Regions from separate parts of the Bradyrhizobium sp. HKCCYLRH3061 genome, predicted to be linked through region 1. Evidence: predicted binding sites of a transcription regulator. Region 1 holds the regulator's gene; each other region holds the start of a gene.

Region 1 (4,920 bases):
CGCGACGCCGGACAGCTCCACGACGCAGCGCGTCGCGCTGTGGGGCGGGCGCGAGCTTGCGATGCTGCTGCTGGCCTCGCTGATCGCCGGGCTCGCGACCACGCCCTATGCCGCCTTCCATTTCCATCGCGTGACGCCCTATGGCGTGCTCGCCAATCTCGCGGCGATGCCGGTGGTCTCGGCGCTGGTGATGCCGGCCGGCCTGATGGGCTTGCTGGCGGCGCCGTTCGGCCTGGATGGCGTCTGGTGGTCGCTGATGGGCCTCGGCATCGACTGGATGATCGCGGTGACGCGCTGGGTGGCGGCGCTGCCCGGCGCGGTCGGGCGCATCCCGGCCTTCGGCATCGGCTCGCTGATCCTGGCCAGCCTGGGCGTCATCGTGATCGGCCTGCTGCGCACACCCCTGCGCTGGTCGGGCGCCGTGGGGCTCGTGGTGGCCACCGCGTGGGCCGCCACGACGCCGCTGCCCGATGTGCTGATCGCCGGCGATGGGCGCGCGGTGGCGGCGCGCGGCCGTGACGGGCGCCTGCATGTGATGCGCACCGGCAAGGATGTGTTCGCCACCAAGGAGTGGCTCGCGGCCGACGCCGATGCCCGGCTGCCGACGGATCCGTCGCTCGCCGATGGGGTCTCCTGCGACGAGGCGGGCTGCGTGGTCGCGATGGCCGACGGCCGCTTCACCGCCCTGACCCTGCGCGCCGAGGCGCTCGCCGATGATTGCACCCACGCCGCGCTGATCGTCACCGCGCGCGCCGCGCCGTCATCCTGCGCGGCGGCCGTCATCGATCGCGAACGGCTGCGGCAGCAGGGCGCCTTGTTGCTGGTGCAGCAGGGCATAGGCTTCGCCGTGACGCCGGCGCGCGCCGGCGGCACTGACCGCCCATGGTGGCCGGCACCCGCCGAGGCCGGCGCGTTCGACACGACGCTGACGCCGCGTGCGCCGGCCGCGCCGCTTCAGGACGCGACGCCGCCGGAGACCGAGCAGAGCGAGCAGGATTGAGTGCCGGGCAGCTCGAACGTGCCGCGATGATACTCGGTGTCGTCTGGTCCATCGAACAGCGATGGACCTTCGACCAGCGTGAACGCGGCGCCCGGATAGCGTTGCCAGATGGCGACGTCATCAGCCGTGACCGTCAGCCATCCGAACGCAAGCATGTAGCGGCCGGGCTCGGTGATCCGTCCGGCCTTGTTCCAATCGATCTTGTTGACCACGGCGGCAAGCTCCCCCGGCAAACAATGCCGGCCGAGGGATGTCGTTCCTATCCGATGCGATGCCGGACGTTCGCCCGAGAGGACTTTGCGCTTGCAGAACCCAAGTTGACCAAGTCTCCCACCGTCGAAAGCGCGCTCACGACCGACAGAAATGCCGACGCGCAGGCCCTCAGGTGATGCTGATGCGGCGAATCGGTGTGGCATGCGACGTCGGCACGTCCTCGCCGATGTCCGGGCGACGCTCTGCCGGCTGCTTGCTGACCGGCAATTGCAGCACGGTGACGCGCTGGCCCTCGCAGAGCTGGGTCACCAGCACGTGGCGGCCGTCGGCGAACTCGATCGCGTCGTGATGGCGATCGGGAATGTGGGTCTCGATGCTGTTGAACTTTGCGACGCGCTCGCGGATCGTCCGGGTCCAGAGCCAGCGGCTGTCGTAGCGGACGTCCTCGGCGAAGGCCAACTCGGTGCCGGGCATCATGCAGACTGCGACGGTCGGCTCGCTCTCCAGGGCGAAGCCGCGGGTGGCGGTGCCACGGAAGGTCATCGAGATCAACGTCTCGCCGACCTTGGCGGGACGGGACGCAACCGCATGGAGGCTGTAGTCACACATCGGATCGCTCCTCGTTGAGAGATAGCCGACCCACGCTCCCCCCGGACAGGCGCAGGCCTCTATCAGAGTGGACATCGATGGTGATGTTAGCGCGCGCTTCGCGGCAATTCTGCGCTGATCTGCATCGCGTGTGCCCGCGGCCGATCACAAGCGTTTGAGCATGCCGCGCTGCACATCATGAGGTGCATTCGCGCGTGACGTATTTTGCTGGGCAGCCTCCAGCTCGGCGGCGAAAGCGCGTGCGCCCGCCGCCGATCGACCGATCCCATTCGCGATCAGTACTTGCGGTACAGCCCGACCAGCTTGCCTTGGATCTTCACCCGGTTCGGCGGCAGGATGCGCACCTCGTAGGCGGTGTTGGCCGGCTCGAGCGCGATCGATGCGCCGCGACGGCGGAAGCGCTTCAAGGTCGCTTCCTCATCGTCGATCAGCGCCACCACGATGTCGCCGGTGTCGGCGGTCTCGTTGCGCTGGATCAGCGCCATGTCACCGTCGAGGATGCCGGCATCGACCATCGAGTCGCCGCGCACCTCGAGCGCATAGTGATCGCCGTTGCCGAGCATGTCCGCAGGCACGCTGATGGTGTGGCTGCGCGTCTGCAGCGCCTCGATCGGGGTACCGGCGGCGATGCGGCCCATCACCGGCACCGCGACAGGGCGCTCGCCATCGTCCAGCGCGGGAGTGCTGGTGCGCACCTTGCCGAGATTGCCTTCGATCACCGACGGCGTGAAGCCGCGACGGTTGCCCGCGGCCTGCGACAGCTCGGGCAGCTTGATCACCTCGATCGCGCGGGCGCGATTCGGCAGCCGGCGGATGAAGCCGCGCTCCTCGAGCGCCGTGATCAGGCGATGAATGCCGGACTTTGAACGCAGATCGAGCGCATCCTTCATCTCGTCGAAGGACGGCGGCACGCCGGCTTCCTTGAGCCGCTCGTTGATGAACCGCAGAAGTTCGTACTGTTTGCGCGTCAGCATTTCGACCTGGTCCCCGGTTTGTTGTTGTCCGAGTCCAGGAGCTGCGCCTTGAGCACAAGCCGGCTGAGAGCGCCCTGGAGTCGGACCGTCATCGCGTCGCCCGCAACATACTAAAAACAAATCATGAACGGACACTATATGTTCGATGTGTGTTCCGCAATCCTAAAAATATGATGAACGGACCGGGCTTTACCGGGGAAGCGGCTCAGTTCGGCAGGCGCAGGATTTCGCACGGGCTGCCGGCAGGCGCCTTCGGCGCAAACGCCGGCCGGATCACCAGCGCCTGCGACAGCGCGAGATTGCCGAGCAGCGACGAATCCTGCTGCGTCACCGGTGTTGCGACCAGGGTGCCGTCGGCGCGCTCCTTGAGCTGCGCCCGCAGATAGTCCTCGCGCGAATCGTTCGCCCCCAACTCGCGGCCGAGCAGGGCGGTCTCGCGCAGCATCACGGCCTCGTCGCGGCCGAGCAGGTGCCGAATCAGCGGCACCATGAACAGGATGGCGCAGACATAGGACGACACCGGATTGCCGGGCAGTCCGATCACCCTGATGTCGCCGAGCCGTCCGTGCATCATCGGCTTGCCCGGCCGCATCGCGATCTTCCAGAACGCCATTTCGACGCCCTCGGCCTCCAGCGCCTGCTTGACCAGGTCGTGATCGCCGACCGAGGCGCCGCCGGTCGTGATCAGGACGTCGGCCTCGGCCGCGCGGGCGCGCCGGATTCCAGCGACCGTCGCCTCCATCGTATCCGCGGCGATGCCGAGATCGATCGGCGTCGCGCCCTCGCTGCGCACCAGCGCCCGCAGCGCGTAGCCGTTGGAATAGACGATCTGCCCCGGGCCGGGCGTCGAGCCCGGCATCACCAGCTCGTCGCCGGTGGCGAGCAGCGCCACCTTCGGCCGCCGCCGCACCGGCAGCGCCGGATGATTCATGCTGGCCGCCAGGGATAGGTCGCGGTCGCTGAGTCGGCGCCCGGCCTTCAGCAGCACCATGCCCTGGTGGAAGTCGACGCCGGCCGGCCGGATGTGCCGGCCTGTGATCGCGGCCTCGGTGATCACGACATGGCCGTCCTCGGCGATCGTGTCCTCCTGGATCACCACCGCGTCGGCGCCTGCGGGGACAACGCCGCCGGTGAAGATCCGCGCCGCCTCGCCGGGCCCGACCACGCGATCGAACGGCCGTCCCGCCGCGACCTCGCCGATCACCTTCAGCCGCGCCTTGGCCTTGGCTGCGTCGGCCGCGCGCACCGCATAGCCATCCATCGCCGACATCGCCTCGGGCGGCTGCGTCCGCAGCGCCGCGAGGTCGCGGGCCAGGATGCGGTGATAGGCCTCGTCCAGCCCGACCATTTCCTCAGCCAGCGGCTCGGTGCCGGCGAGCACCGCGGACAACGCATCGGAGACCGGCATCAGGGCCATGGGATTACCTTCGGACGAAGACGGGCAGATCGACTGAATCGCCTTCTAACCGAACGCGCACGGGGTGGCCAAGAGCCTAAGCCGCTCCCGGCTTTCCGATCGTCTGAAGGTGCGTCGCGTGGCCCGCCGCCTCACGATCGCGCGAGAAACTCTGCAATCATGCCGGGGGGCAGTCGCGATCTGCTCACGTGCACACGGAGTCCAGACGGAGCTATCCGGCAGCCGCGCGACAGGCGGCGCGCTCGGTGGTGTGCAGGATGTTTGCCACCATGTTCCGCAGCCAGACCGATGCGGCATCGCGGTCGAGCTGCAGCGGCCAGACCATCGAGACCGCCGGCAGCCGCAACTTCAACGGCGCCGGACAGAGCGCCAGTCCAAACCGCGGGCCGTAGAGCCTTGCCATCCGGGTCGGGATCGTCGTGATCACCGGTGAGGCGGCCACCGTCGCCAGCACGCTGAGGAAATCCGAGGAGGCCGAGACCACGTTGAGCTCGGTCCCGATCTCATCCAGCGCCGCCTCCAGGCAGCCCTGCAGGCTGTTGGTCAGCGTCACCAGTGCGTGCGGAAGCGACAGATAGGCATCCAGGCCGATCGGTGTTTTCATCGCGATGCGCTTTGGATTGTAGACGCAGCTCAGCGCCTGCTCGAACAGGAACTGGGATCGGTGCCGCAGCGCCACCGCCTCGAAGCAGCCGACGCCGACATCC
Region 2 (4,920 bases), on a different contig from region 1:
TCGGCGCCTGGCTGGTCGCCTGCGCCGTGACGACATGCTCCATCGCCGGAGCGTCCGGTCACGCCGCCGCGCAAGGCACGCCGGCTCCGAAATCAGGCCCGAAGAGCGGCTCCCAGCTCAGCGCCTCCGACCAGCAGCGGGCCGGCCAGAGCCCCTCGACCACGCAGACGGCCCCGCCCAATCCGGTCATTCCCGATCCCCGGCGCAACGTGCCGGCCAGCATCTTCACCTCGTTCGACGCCAACCAGAAGGCGCAGGCGGCCAAGGTCAGCGCCTATCTGTCGTCGCTGCAGACGCTGGTCGGGAATTTCGTTCAGGTCGGCCCGGACGGCAGCAAGACCAAGGGTGATTTCTACATCCAGAAGCCCGGCAAGGTCCGCTTCGAATATGACCCGCCGACCCCGATCGACATCATCGCCGACGGCTCCTCGCTGGTGGTGCGCGACCGCAAGCTCGCCACCCAGGACGTCTATCCGCTGTCGCAGACGCCGCTGCGCTATCTCTTGTCCGACCGCATCGACCTGTTGAAGGACACCAACGTGATCGCGGTCGCCGCCGACGACCTCTACGTCACGATCACGATCGAGGAGAAGCAGGCCCTGATCGGCACCAGCCGGCTGATGCTGATGCTCGGCGCCAAGGACGGTCAGCTCAAGCAGTGGACCGTGACCGATCCGCAGGGCTACGACACCACGATTGCCGTCTACAATCTCGATACGACCAAGAAGCTCGACCCGGCGATGTTCAAGATCGACTTCACGGCCTACCCGTCGACCCCGCCGGGCTGACGCCGCTTCCCGCGCTCGCTCAGCGCGATTCGAGCCCGCGCACCTTCCACTGCGCTTCGGACAGCGCAAGCTTCTCGAAGCGCTTGCGCGCCTCCTCGAGGTCATCGGCTGGAAGCGCGTCGCAGCCGGGCCGGTCGCGCAGGATCATCGACGTCGTCGCCCAGCTCAGCCGTGCCGCCTTGCAGGCCAGCAGCAGATCCGTGAGGCGGTCCTCCTCCAGCAGCGTCTCGATCGTCTCGATGGTGACGACGCAGAGCAGCGCCAGCGCCGCGATCACGGCAGGGAAATCGCCGGTGGCACAGAAGCGGTTGACGGCGGAGTCGCCGAGCTTGCCGGTGCGGCTGAGGGCGGCGACCTCAGCCTTGACCTGCTGATAGTCCCAGATCGCGCGCATCGCCGCGCCGGGCGAGCGGGTCGGCGTCGCCTGAAGGGTCGCGCGGGTCGCCGGCGGTGCGGCCTTGATGAAGCGGGCGCGGGCGCCCTCGCTGGCCGCGGCGACGAAGGCCCGCGACAGCTTGGCCGGCAGGTCGGTGCGCAGCGCGAGCTTCTCGGCGAGATCCTCATCGCGCTCGGCGATCTTGAACAGGCTGCGATAGCCATCCTCGGACAGCTTTGCTGTGAGGTTCTGCGCCAGCGCCATGCGCACCGCCGGAAAGCCGCGCGCGATCAGCTGCGTCGTGAGGTTGTCGCCGATGCCCCTGCGGCTGGCGAGCGCGACGAGATGCGCCGGGCTGCCGGTGCGGATGAACTCGGCGAGGTCGCGCTCGGTCAACACCGCCGCCTTGGCCAGCATCGGCCCGGCGACGCGCAATTCGGGGTGGACAGCGAGCATCCGCGCCGTCGCGTAAGGCGCGCGCTCGACGCCGGCGAGCGCCATGCTCAGCTCGGCCAGCAGTTCGGTCGCGACCTGCGGCATCAGCCGGGCAAACATCTGATCGTAGAGATCGAGCTGCTCGGCGGACGCCGGCCGTGGACCGGCCAGGAACAGGCTGGTGGTCCGGCGCAGCATGTCGGTGGCGAGCTCGGACACCGTCCGCGCATCACCGACGGGCGTCTTGGCGGTTGGAGCTGCCGCGGGCGCTGGAGGCATCACACGTCCCTCGTTGGGCGCCTCTCGGCCGTGACGGAGGCGCGGGTCGATCATCGATTGCGGAAGAATGCGAAGGCCGGACTAAAGGGGCGTTAAGCCCAGCGGCCGGAGCTGCAACCTCACGCGGCTGTCGTTAATGGATTGCAGCCGAGCGCGGCAATGATAACGTTCCCGTATTGTTCTTGCGAACAATGCCTGCTTCCGCTAGCCTCACTGCCCGGGAGGGGCATCATGGTCCAGCGCGTTTCCACCGTTGCCTTCGAGGGGATCGAGGCCCGCGCGGTCGACGTGCAGGTCCAGGTCGCGCCCGGACTGCCGGCGTTCGCGATCGTCGGACTGCCGGACAAGGCGGTGTCGGAGGCGCGCGAGCGGGTGCGCTCGGCGCTGATCGCCTCCGGTCTGGCGCTGCCGGCGCGGCGGATCACCGTCAACCTGGCGCCGGCCGACGTGCCGAAGGAAGGCAGCCATTACGATCTGCCGATCGCGCTCGGCCTGATGGCCGCGATCGGCGCCATTCCACCGGATGCGCTCGGCGGATTCACCGTGCTCGGCGAGCTCGGCCTGGACGGCTCGATCGCGCCGGTCGCCGGCGTGCTGCCCGCCGCCATCGGCGCCAATGGCCGCGAGGAAGGCCTGATCTGCCCGGCCGCCTGCGGCGCCGAGGCGGCGTGGGCGAGCCCCGATCTGCAGATCATCGCGGCGACATCGCTGATCCAGATCGCCAACCACTTCAAGGGCACGCAGGTGCTGTCGCGGCCGCAGCCGAAAATCCAGGAGGCGCCCGCGAGCCTGCTCGACCTGCGCGACATCAAGGGCCAGGAGAGCGGCAAGCGCGCGCTCGAGATCGCCGCCGCCGGCGGGCATCATCTGCTGATGATCGGCTCGCCCGGCGCCGGCAAGTCGATGCTGGCGGCGCGGCTGCCGTCGATCCTGCCGCCGCTGTCGCCGGCCGAGCTCTTGGAAGTGTCGATGATCGCCTCGGTCGCCGGCGAGATCGAAGGCGGCGCGCTGACCAACCGGCGGCCGTTCCGCAGCCCGCATCATTCCGCCAGCATGGCGGCGCTGACCGGCGGCGGCCTGCGCGCCCGCCCCGGCGAGATCTCGCTGGCGCATCAGGGCGTGCTGTTTCTCGACGAGCTGCCGGAGTTCGATCCGCGCGTGCTGGATTCGCTGCGCCAACCCTTGGAGAATGGCGAGGTCTCGATCTCGCGCGCCAACCACCGCGTCACCTACCCTGCCCGCTTCATGCTGGTCGCGGCGATGAATCCCTGCCGCTGCGGCAACGCCTTCGAGCCCGGCTACACCTGCAAGCGCGGCCGCATCGACCGCTGCACGGCCGACTACCAGACGCGCATCTCCGGCCCGCTGATGGACCGCATCGATCTGCGCATCGAGGTCCCCGCCGTCACCGCCGCCGACCTCATCCTGCCGCCGTCGAAGGAAGGCTCGGCCGAGGTCGCCGCCCGCGTCGCCGCCGCGCGCGACCTGCAGCGCGCCCGCTATGCCAAGGCCGGCCTGCCGCATATCCGCACCAACGCCGAGGCGCCCGCCGCCGTGCTCGACGAGGTCGCCAGGCTCGACGCCCCCGGCCAGAAGCTCTTACGCGAGGCCGCCGAGACGATGCGGCTGTCGGCGCGGGGCTATCACCGCGTGCTGCGCGTCGCCCGGACGCTCGCCGATCTCGACCACGCCGAGGCGATCGGCCGGCTGCATCTGGCGGAGGCGCTGTCGTATCGCGCGCTGGCGGAGGACAGTCGTCACGCGGCGTGACTGCCCGCCCCTTCAACACTCTGGTAACGACTTCTCTTTACGCTCCGACAACCATAAGGCCCGCGTTTCGTCCTCAGGCCTGCCGCGTCGGTGCGTATCATGTTGCGTTTCAAGGTCATCGTTTCGGCCGTGCCGCTGATCGCGGCCGTGGTCATTGCCAAGGTCGAATTGGCACCCTCCCCGCAGCCCTGCATTGCCGTCGGCGCCGACAGCGCCTCGCTTGGATCGGCGCCGTTCCACGCCGATCTGCATGTCGACTTCACCGACGATCCCGCGCTCGCCACGGTGCGCGTGGCCCTGGCGGACAGTCCGGAGGCGGCCGATGTCGTCGTGGTCGACGATGCGCCCGTGGAAGAGGATCGGGGTTGCGGCATCACGGCCGCCACCCAGGTCGTCGCGATCGCGGCTGATCGCCTTGCGGGTTCGCAGCGGATCTATCTCGCCAGCGATGATGCCGATGGCCGCGCCGACTATCGCATCTACGTCCGCTCCAGCCACACGACGGCCAGGGACGCCGCCGCACTGATCGTCGCGGCCCGCAATCATTCCTTATCGCCGGCCAATCCGGTTCTGTGACTCGGGCTAACCCCCGGTTCACCATCTCTGCACCGCCGGCTGGCGTGGGCATGACCTTTCAAAGTCTCAGCAATACCGACGCCGCATGGTGCGGGTCGGCGAGGACATTGGGATCGGAAGCTGGGGATGATCGAGATGGGACCGATTTTTCACGTCAGGCTGCGCCTGCGCCGGTTCATGCGCCGTCACCGCACCATCTTCGCGATCCTGCGCTCGCTGATGATCTTCTCCGCCGGCTTCGGCGGCGCCTACGGCTTCATCAAGGCCAGCGTCTCCCCGAACTCCGGCTACAATCCGCACGCCTTCGCGATCGGCGCCAGCTTCCTGTTCGCGCTCGCCTGCGTCGGCCTGGCCACGCTCAGCATGCGGCTGCGCTTCGTCGCCAGGAAGCTGCACAAGATCGCACTTCACAACGAGGTGCTGGCCGACCGGAACTGGGAGCTCCAGGAAGCCGAGCAGCGCGCCCGCAATCTGTTCGAGCAGCAGGGCGATCTCATCGTCATGCGCGCCCGCGACGGCACCATCGTCTTCGTCAACGACGCCTATTGCCGGATGGCGGGTCTCGACCGCGACAATCTGCTCGGCAGCGCGTTCAGCTTCGAGTTGATCGAGCAGGGCGACAGCGCGCTGGAGCCGAACGGCACGCGCGTCCACGACCAGCGCATCGAGAGCGCGATCGGACCGCGCTGGATCGCG
Region 3 (4,920 bases), on a different contig from region 1:
CTGGGATCATCGGCCGCTAAAATCAAACGTGTCATGCTGTTGGCTCCGGCACGACCTGATTGGCTCAAGGCGCTATCAACACGTTCGCAATCGGCTCCCGGCGCCCAGGACCGGCGCCGGAAACGTCGGTGCCGCCGCGCGGATCCGGTCCGCTCGCACGCTTTCGATTATTCGCGCTGAAGATCGTATCCGGCGCTCAGAAACCCGGGCTCACTGCATTGGTCATGCAGCAACGCAGATTTCGGCAGAACACTACACATCTGCAAACGGGCGCCGGAACGTCGGCAACACGACGTCCATGGCACCCGCCGCCGTCGTAGCTCTACTCCTCCGCCGGCTCCTCGCCGTCGGCGTCGCGCTCGGCATTGCCGGCCAGGATCTGCTCGGCGATCAGGCCGGAGTTCTGGCGGATCGCGGCTTCGATCTTGGCGGTCATGTCCGGATTGGTCTTGAGGAACGATTTCGAATTCTCACGTCCCTGCCCGAGACGCTGGCTATCGTAAGAGAACCAGGCGCCGGACTTCTCGACGATGCCGGCCTTGACGCCGAGATCGAGGATCTCGCCCATCTTGGAGACGCCCTCGCCATACATGATGTCGAACTCGACCTGCTTGAACGGCGGCGCCAGCTTGTTCTTCACCACCTTCACACGGGTGGAATTGCCGATCACCTCGTCGCGCTCCTTGATCGCGCCGATGCGGCGGATGTCGAGGCGGACCGAGGCATAGAACTTCAACGCATTGCCGCCGGTGGTGGTCTCCGGCGAGCCGTACATCACACCGATCTTCATGCGAATCTGGTTGATGAAGATCACCATCGTGTTGGACTTGTTGATCGAGGCCGTCAGCTTGCGCAGAGCCTGGCTCATCAGGCGGGCCTGCAGGCCCGGCAGCGACTCGCCCATCTCGCCTTCGAGCTCGGCCTTCGGCACCAGCGCCGCCACCGAGTCGACCACCAGCACGTCGACCGCACCGGAACGCACCAGGGTGTCGCAGATCTCCAGCGCCTGCTCACCCGTATCCGGCTGTGAGATCAGGAGCTCATCGATGTTGACGCCCAGCTTGCGCGCATAGACCGGATCGAGCGCATGCTCGGCATCGATGAAGGCACAGATGCCGCCCTTCTTCTGCGCTTCCGCCACCGTGTGCAGCGCCAGCGTGGTCTTGCCCGAGGATTCCGGACCGTAGATCTCGACGATGCGCCCTTTCGGCAGCCCACCGATCCCCAACGCGATGTCGAGCCCGAGCGAGCCGGTCGACACCGTCTCGACATCCATCGAGCGGTCGTTCTTGCCCAGCTTCATCACCGAGCCCTTGCCGAACTGACGTTCGATCTGGGACAGCGCAGCAGAGAGCGCCTTACTCTTATCCATTGAGGAACCTTCGACGATACGCAGGGCGGTGGCGGACATTGGCGCTCCTTATGGCGGGGATTCGCGAGATGGACAAACGGTTAACGAGGTCGGCCAGCAATCTTGAGGTGAATGTACTCCATCCGTTCTTTGTTCGCAATATGTTCTTCTCGACAATCACGACTCTTCTCTTCGCAAACCCCTGACAACCGCGGGGACACGCCTGCCGCTCGAGGGGCCGGCGCCCAGTGCACCGAGCACCGCCGAGGAAGCGCTGCCCGACGAGCGCGCCCGGAAGCGAAGTCGGACGCCGATGACGGCGACCGCGAGAGGATCCTGGCTCGGCTGAAGGCGGAGGCCATGCGCGCGAGCGGCGCAGCCGCCGACCGGCGATCATGCGAATTACGACCGGCCTGTCCGAGCGCTCCAACCTCGCCTCTCGCGCCAGTGACAGACGCCACTTCAATTATAAGTTGTTATTGTGGTCTCGACCGTGCCCTATCATCCTGCTGGTCCTTCTCTGTGAGCCCCCTACCGCTTCCAATTTTCGGGACCAGCATGACCGGATCCAACAAGGAACAGACCCTCACGCTGTGGCGCCCGGTCGGCCCAAAGGAGTTCGCCTTGATCGCGGCCTCGGGCATGCGGGCGTTTCCGCCGCGCCTTCCGGAGCAGCCGATCTTCTACCCGGTGCTGACCGAGGCCTATGCCGTGAAGATCGCGAGGGACTGGAACGTACCGGCGAGCGGCTGCGGCCATGTGCTGCGCTTCGCGATCCTGCGACGCTTCATCGACGCGTACGAAGTGCATGAGGCCGGCGGCCGAGAGCATCTCGAGTACTGGATTCCCAGCGAAGACCTCGCCGACTTCAATGCCGCGATCGTCGGGCCGATCGAGCTCGTCAAGACTTTTCCTTGAAACTACCAAACTCCTACACGCGTGCGTAGATCGCACGGTCCGTGGTTCTCCTGAGAAGAACGAAGTTCCCTCGCCTCTTCTGCTTTTGTTCGGCTCATCGTGCGTGCAGACGCACGATTTCGATGCAGACGTGCAGCCGCCCTGCACGCGGCGTCCGGCCGCGAAGTTCCGCAGCACGCGGATCCGACCAGCTCGGCGGCCGCCATATGACGAGCGACAGATGAAACGACGAACCTCGGACAACTTCGTGTCGGACCACGCCCGAGGGATGGGTTAGCGTGCCATTCGCGCAAGCTCCTCATGCCGGCCTGAGGAACGGCCTGGACGAGACCCGCGTGACCCGCATCACGCGGCGCCCCCGCGCCCACGACATCTTCAAGCCACAAACCATTGTCATAAACTTTGGGTTGCGTTATATAATCGTGGTTGTCGTACGTCTGAGCAAATTTTTGATCAGCCCCGGATTTGTTTGTTCGTTGCGATGATGGCTGACCCGTATTGTCCGTGATGTATTGTCAGTGATGCGGCGTCGACCGATCCCTTGCAGCCTGCCAGCTCCAACATTTGCAGGCTCCGTCACCCGTAGGCGCACGGCCCTGAAACCATCCGCGCCGAAAGAAAGCCCCGGACGACGTCCGGGGCTTTCGACGTTGATAGCTCCGCTCGGGATGCATCTCCCTCCGTCATTGTCGTGATGTCGGGGAACGGATTGCGGGCGCTGCGCTTCATATCGGCGATGACAAGAGATGACGTGACGTGTCCGTCCTGCAGGGCCGGCCTTCAAAGGATCGAGCTTCACTCGCAGCAAGGCGCCGCGGGAGAGAGGCGTTGTCCGGCCTGCGACGAACTCCTGGAAATGGTCGACGGCGCGACGCAGATTGCCTACCGACTGACAGTCGTGCCGGAACGGATCTTCGACCGCAGCCAAGTGCGTCCCGCGGCGGTTGATCGAGATTGCAACCTTGATCTGACGCAAGGCACGCCGACAGGTTTCGTACTAATTTAATTGTGTCATTGCCGAACTGCCCTTGCTGGGAAGCTACGACGTTGACGCCGAGCCTCGGACCGCGGCGGTCCGAGGCTCATTCGTCGGCCTTCGCTGTGCCCGGTTGCGCCGCACATCACCAACGGCAATCAGCCTAACCGAAGCGAACAGCGCGACCGACCGTATTTTACCGGAATTGATCCGAGTGGGTTTTGCGCTTCCATTTGTGGTGCGTACATCAAACCCAGCGGCCTGGGGCGGTCAGGGCTCACCGGTTTTGGCAATGCCGCTCTATTTCTTTCGTATCCGCAACGGCCACTTCTCAGGCGCGTCCGAGTATGGGACCGAGTGCGCCGACCGCAACGCAGCCTGGAAAGAGATGACCACCGTCTGCGCCGACATGGCCAGCAGCATCTCGCGCAAGCTCGCCGAAAACTCCGAATGGCAGATGGAGCTGCTCGACGAGGCACGGCAGCCGGTCTTCCGCATCCGGATCGTCGCCGAGTCGCTGGATCAGGCCTGACGGCTCGCCAGACCTCTTGTGGATTGTCACCGACGAGAACCACAACCTCAGCCTGTGGCCGGCGAGGTCGACTGCGCGTCATTTCGGCAGCCGAGCTTGATCGAGATCAAAATGCCTGTCTGCATCCTGGCAGACATTTAAATTTGTATGGGTAATCTGATCTTCAAATGTCCGCGAACGGGGATGAACGTGCAGCATTGGCTGGAAGAGCCGAAGCCAGGCGATCCCACGTGCTCCTATGAAACCGTGGTCTGCAAGGCCTGCACGCGGCTTCATTTCATCAATCGCGACACACGCAAGCTTCTTGGCGAAAAGGAATGAGGCGCTTGCCGGAATCGTTCAATCGGCGCTGGGAAGCCGCCGCATCGTGAACTCGATCGCCCCGTCGGGAAGCTCGCGCCAGCTTTCGACGGCGCTCATGTAGCCGGCCTTGGGATAGCGGGTCAGATAGTCGCGGGCCTTGGCGCGCGCTTGCTCGCGCGGCAGCGTGAACGTGTCGCGAACGTAGCCGTCGCGAGCCTGTGCGGCGCCCTTCTGGCGCCGGGCCGCCATCCGGCTGGCAATGTCCCGGGGCCGCATCCCCATCGACGAACTCCAACGCGCTGCCACACCGTCAATATAGACGGGGCCGCGAGGAATCCGAGTCCGCAATCGGCCCGGAGGGTCAGAGCCCGCCCGACCCGAACGCGATAAATCTCAATTGGTGCTGCCGACAGCCTTCGGCTTCTTGGCCGCGGTGGTCTTCATGGCAGGCGCCGCCTTGGGCTGCTCCGCCGCGCGGACGTTGCCCCAGGGATCGGCGCTCGTCTTGGCGTCCGGAATCTTGCGCATGGTGTCCTTGTAGGCCTGCTCCCGCGCCGCTTCAGCTTCCTTTTCCTCGGGCGTCTTCGAGGGACCGTCGGCGAGAAGGTTGATATTGGGCATTTGCGCCATCGCGGGAACCGCCCAGCCTGCCAGCACGGCGACCGCCATCGTCACGATCAGCTTCTTCATTGGTTACTCCCCGGTAGAGGCGCCTTATACCATCGCCTCGCCATGCGCCAAGCCCGCGGCACTGTGCCGAAACGGTGGACCGCAGGCCGGGATGTTCGCGGCCGCACCGTCTGCGCGCACCTGCCGTCTGTTCCACGGTGTGCCATCATC

The links. Region 1 encodes LexA, which represses DNA repair genes until DNA is damaged. Its sites were predicted from a motif close to TGTTCNNNNTGTGTTCNG; they were not measured.
Region 2: ACQR2C_RS16200 (YifB family Mg chelatase-like AAA ATPase) is a predicted target of LexA. The motif match lies at 2,045-2,062, and genes of this name have one in related genera.
Region 3: recA (recombinase RecA) is a predicted target of LexA. The motif match lies at 1,503-1,520, and genes of this name have one in related genera.

The regions. Positions count from the first base shown of each region.
Region 1 covers NZ_JBNPUE010000018.1:85,230-90,149, reverse strand. Annotated here, with positions in the region: gene ACQR2C_RS25830 (ComEC/Rec2 family competence protein) at 1-1,000, shown strand, start outside; gene ACQR2C_RS25825 (hypothetical protein) at 955-1,212, opposite strand; gene ACQR2C_RS25820 (hypothetical protein) at 1,382-1,822, opposite strand; gene lexA (transcriptional repressor LexA) at 2,098-2,796, opposite strand; gene ACQR2C_RS25810 (molybdopterin molybdotransferase MoeA) at 3,002-4,213, opposite strand; gene ACQR2C_RS25805 (LysR family transcriptional regulator) at 4,425-4,920, opposite strand, start outside.
Region 2 covers NZ_JBNPUE010000009.1:26,148-31,067, reverse strand. Annotated here, with positions in the region: gene ACQR2C_RS16210 (outer membrane lipoprotein carrier protein LolA) at 1-788, shown strand, start outside; gene ACQR2C_RS16205 (DUF2336 domain-containing protein) at 808-1,878, opposite strand; gene ACQR2C_RS16200 (YifB family Mg chelatase-like AAA ATPase) at 2,110-3,648, shown strand; gene ACQR2C_RS16195 (hypothetical protein) at 3,748-4,224, shown strand; gene ACQR2C_RS16190 (ATP-binding protein) at 4,360-4,920, shown strand, end outside.
Region 3 covers NZ_JBNPUE010000004.1:241,700-246,619, reverse strand. Annotated here, with positions in the region: gene ACQR2C_RS10445 (DUF1835 domain-containing protein) at 1-35, opposite strand, end outside; gene recA (recombinase RecA) at 323-1,411, opposite strand; gene ACQR2C_RS10435 (hypothetical protein) at 1,976-2,269, shown strand; gene ACQR2C_RS10430 (DUF6894 family protein) at 3,538-3,777, shown strand; gene ACQR2C_RS10425 (hypothetical protein) at 4,117-4,362, opposite strand; gene ACQR2C_RS10420 (hypothetical protein) at 4,474-4,770, opposite strand.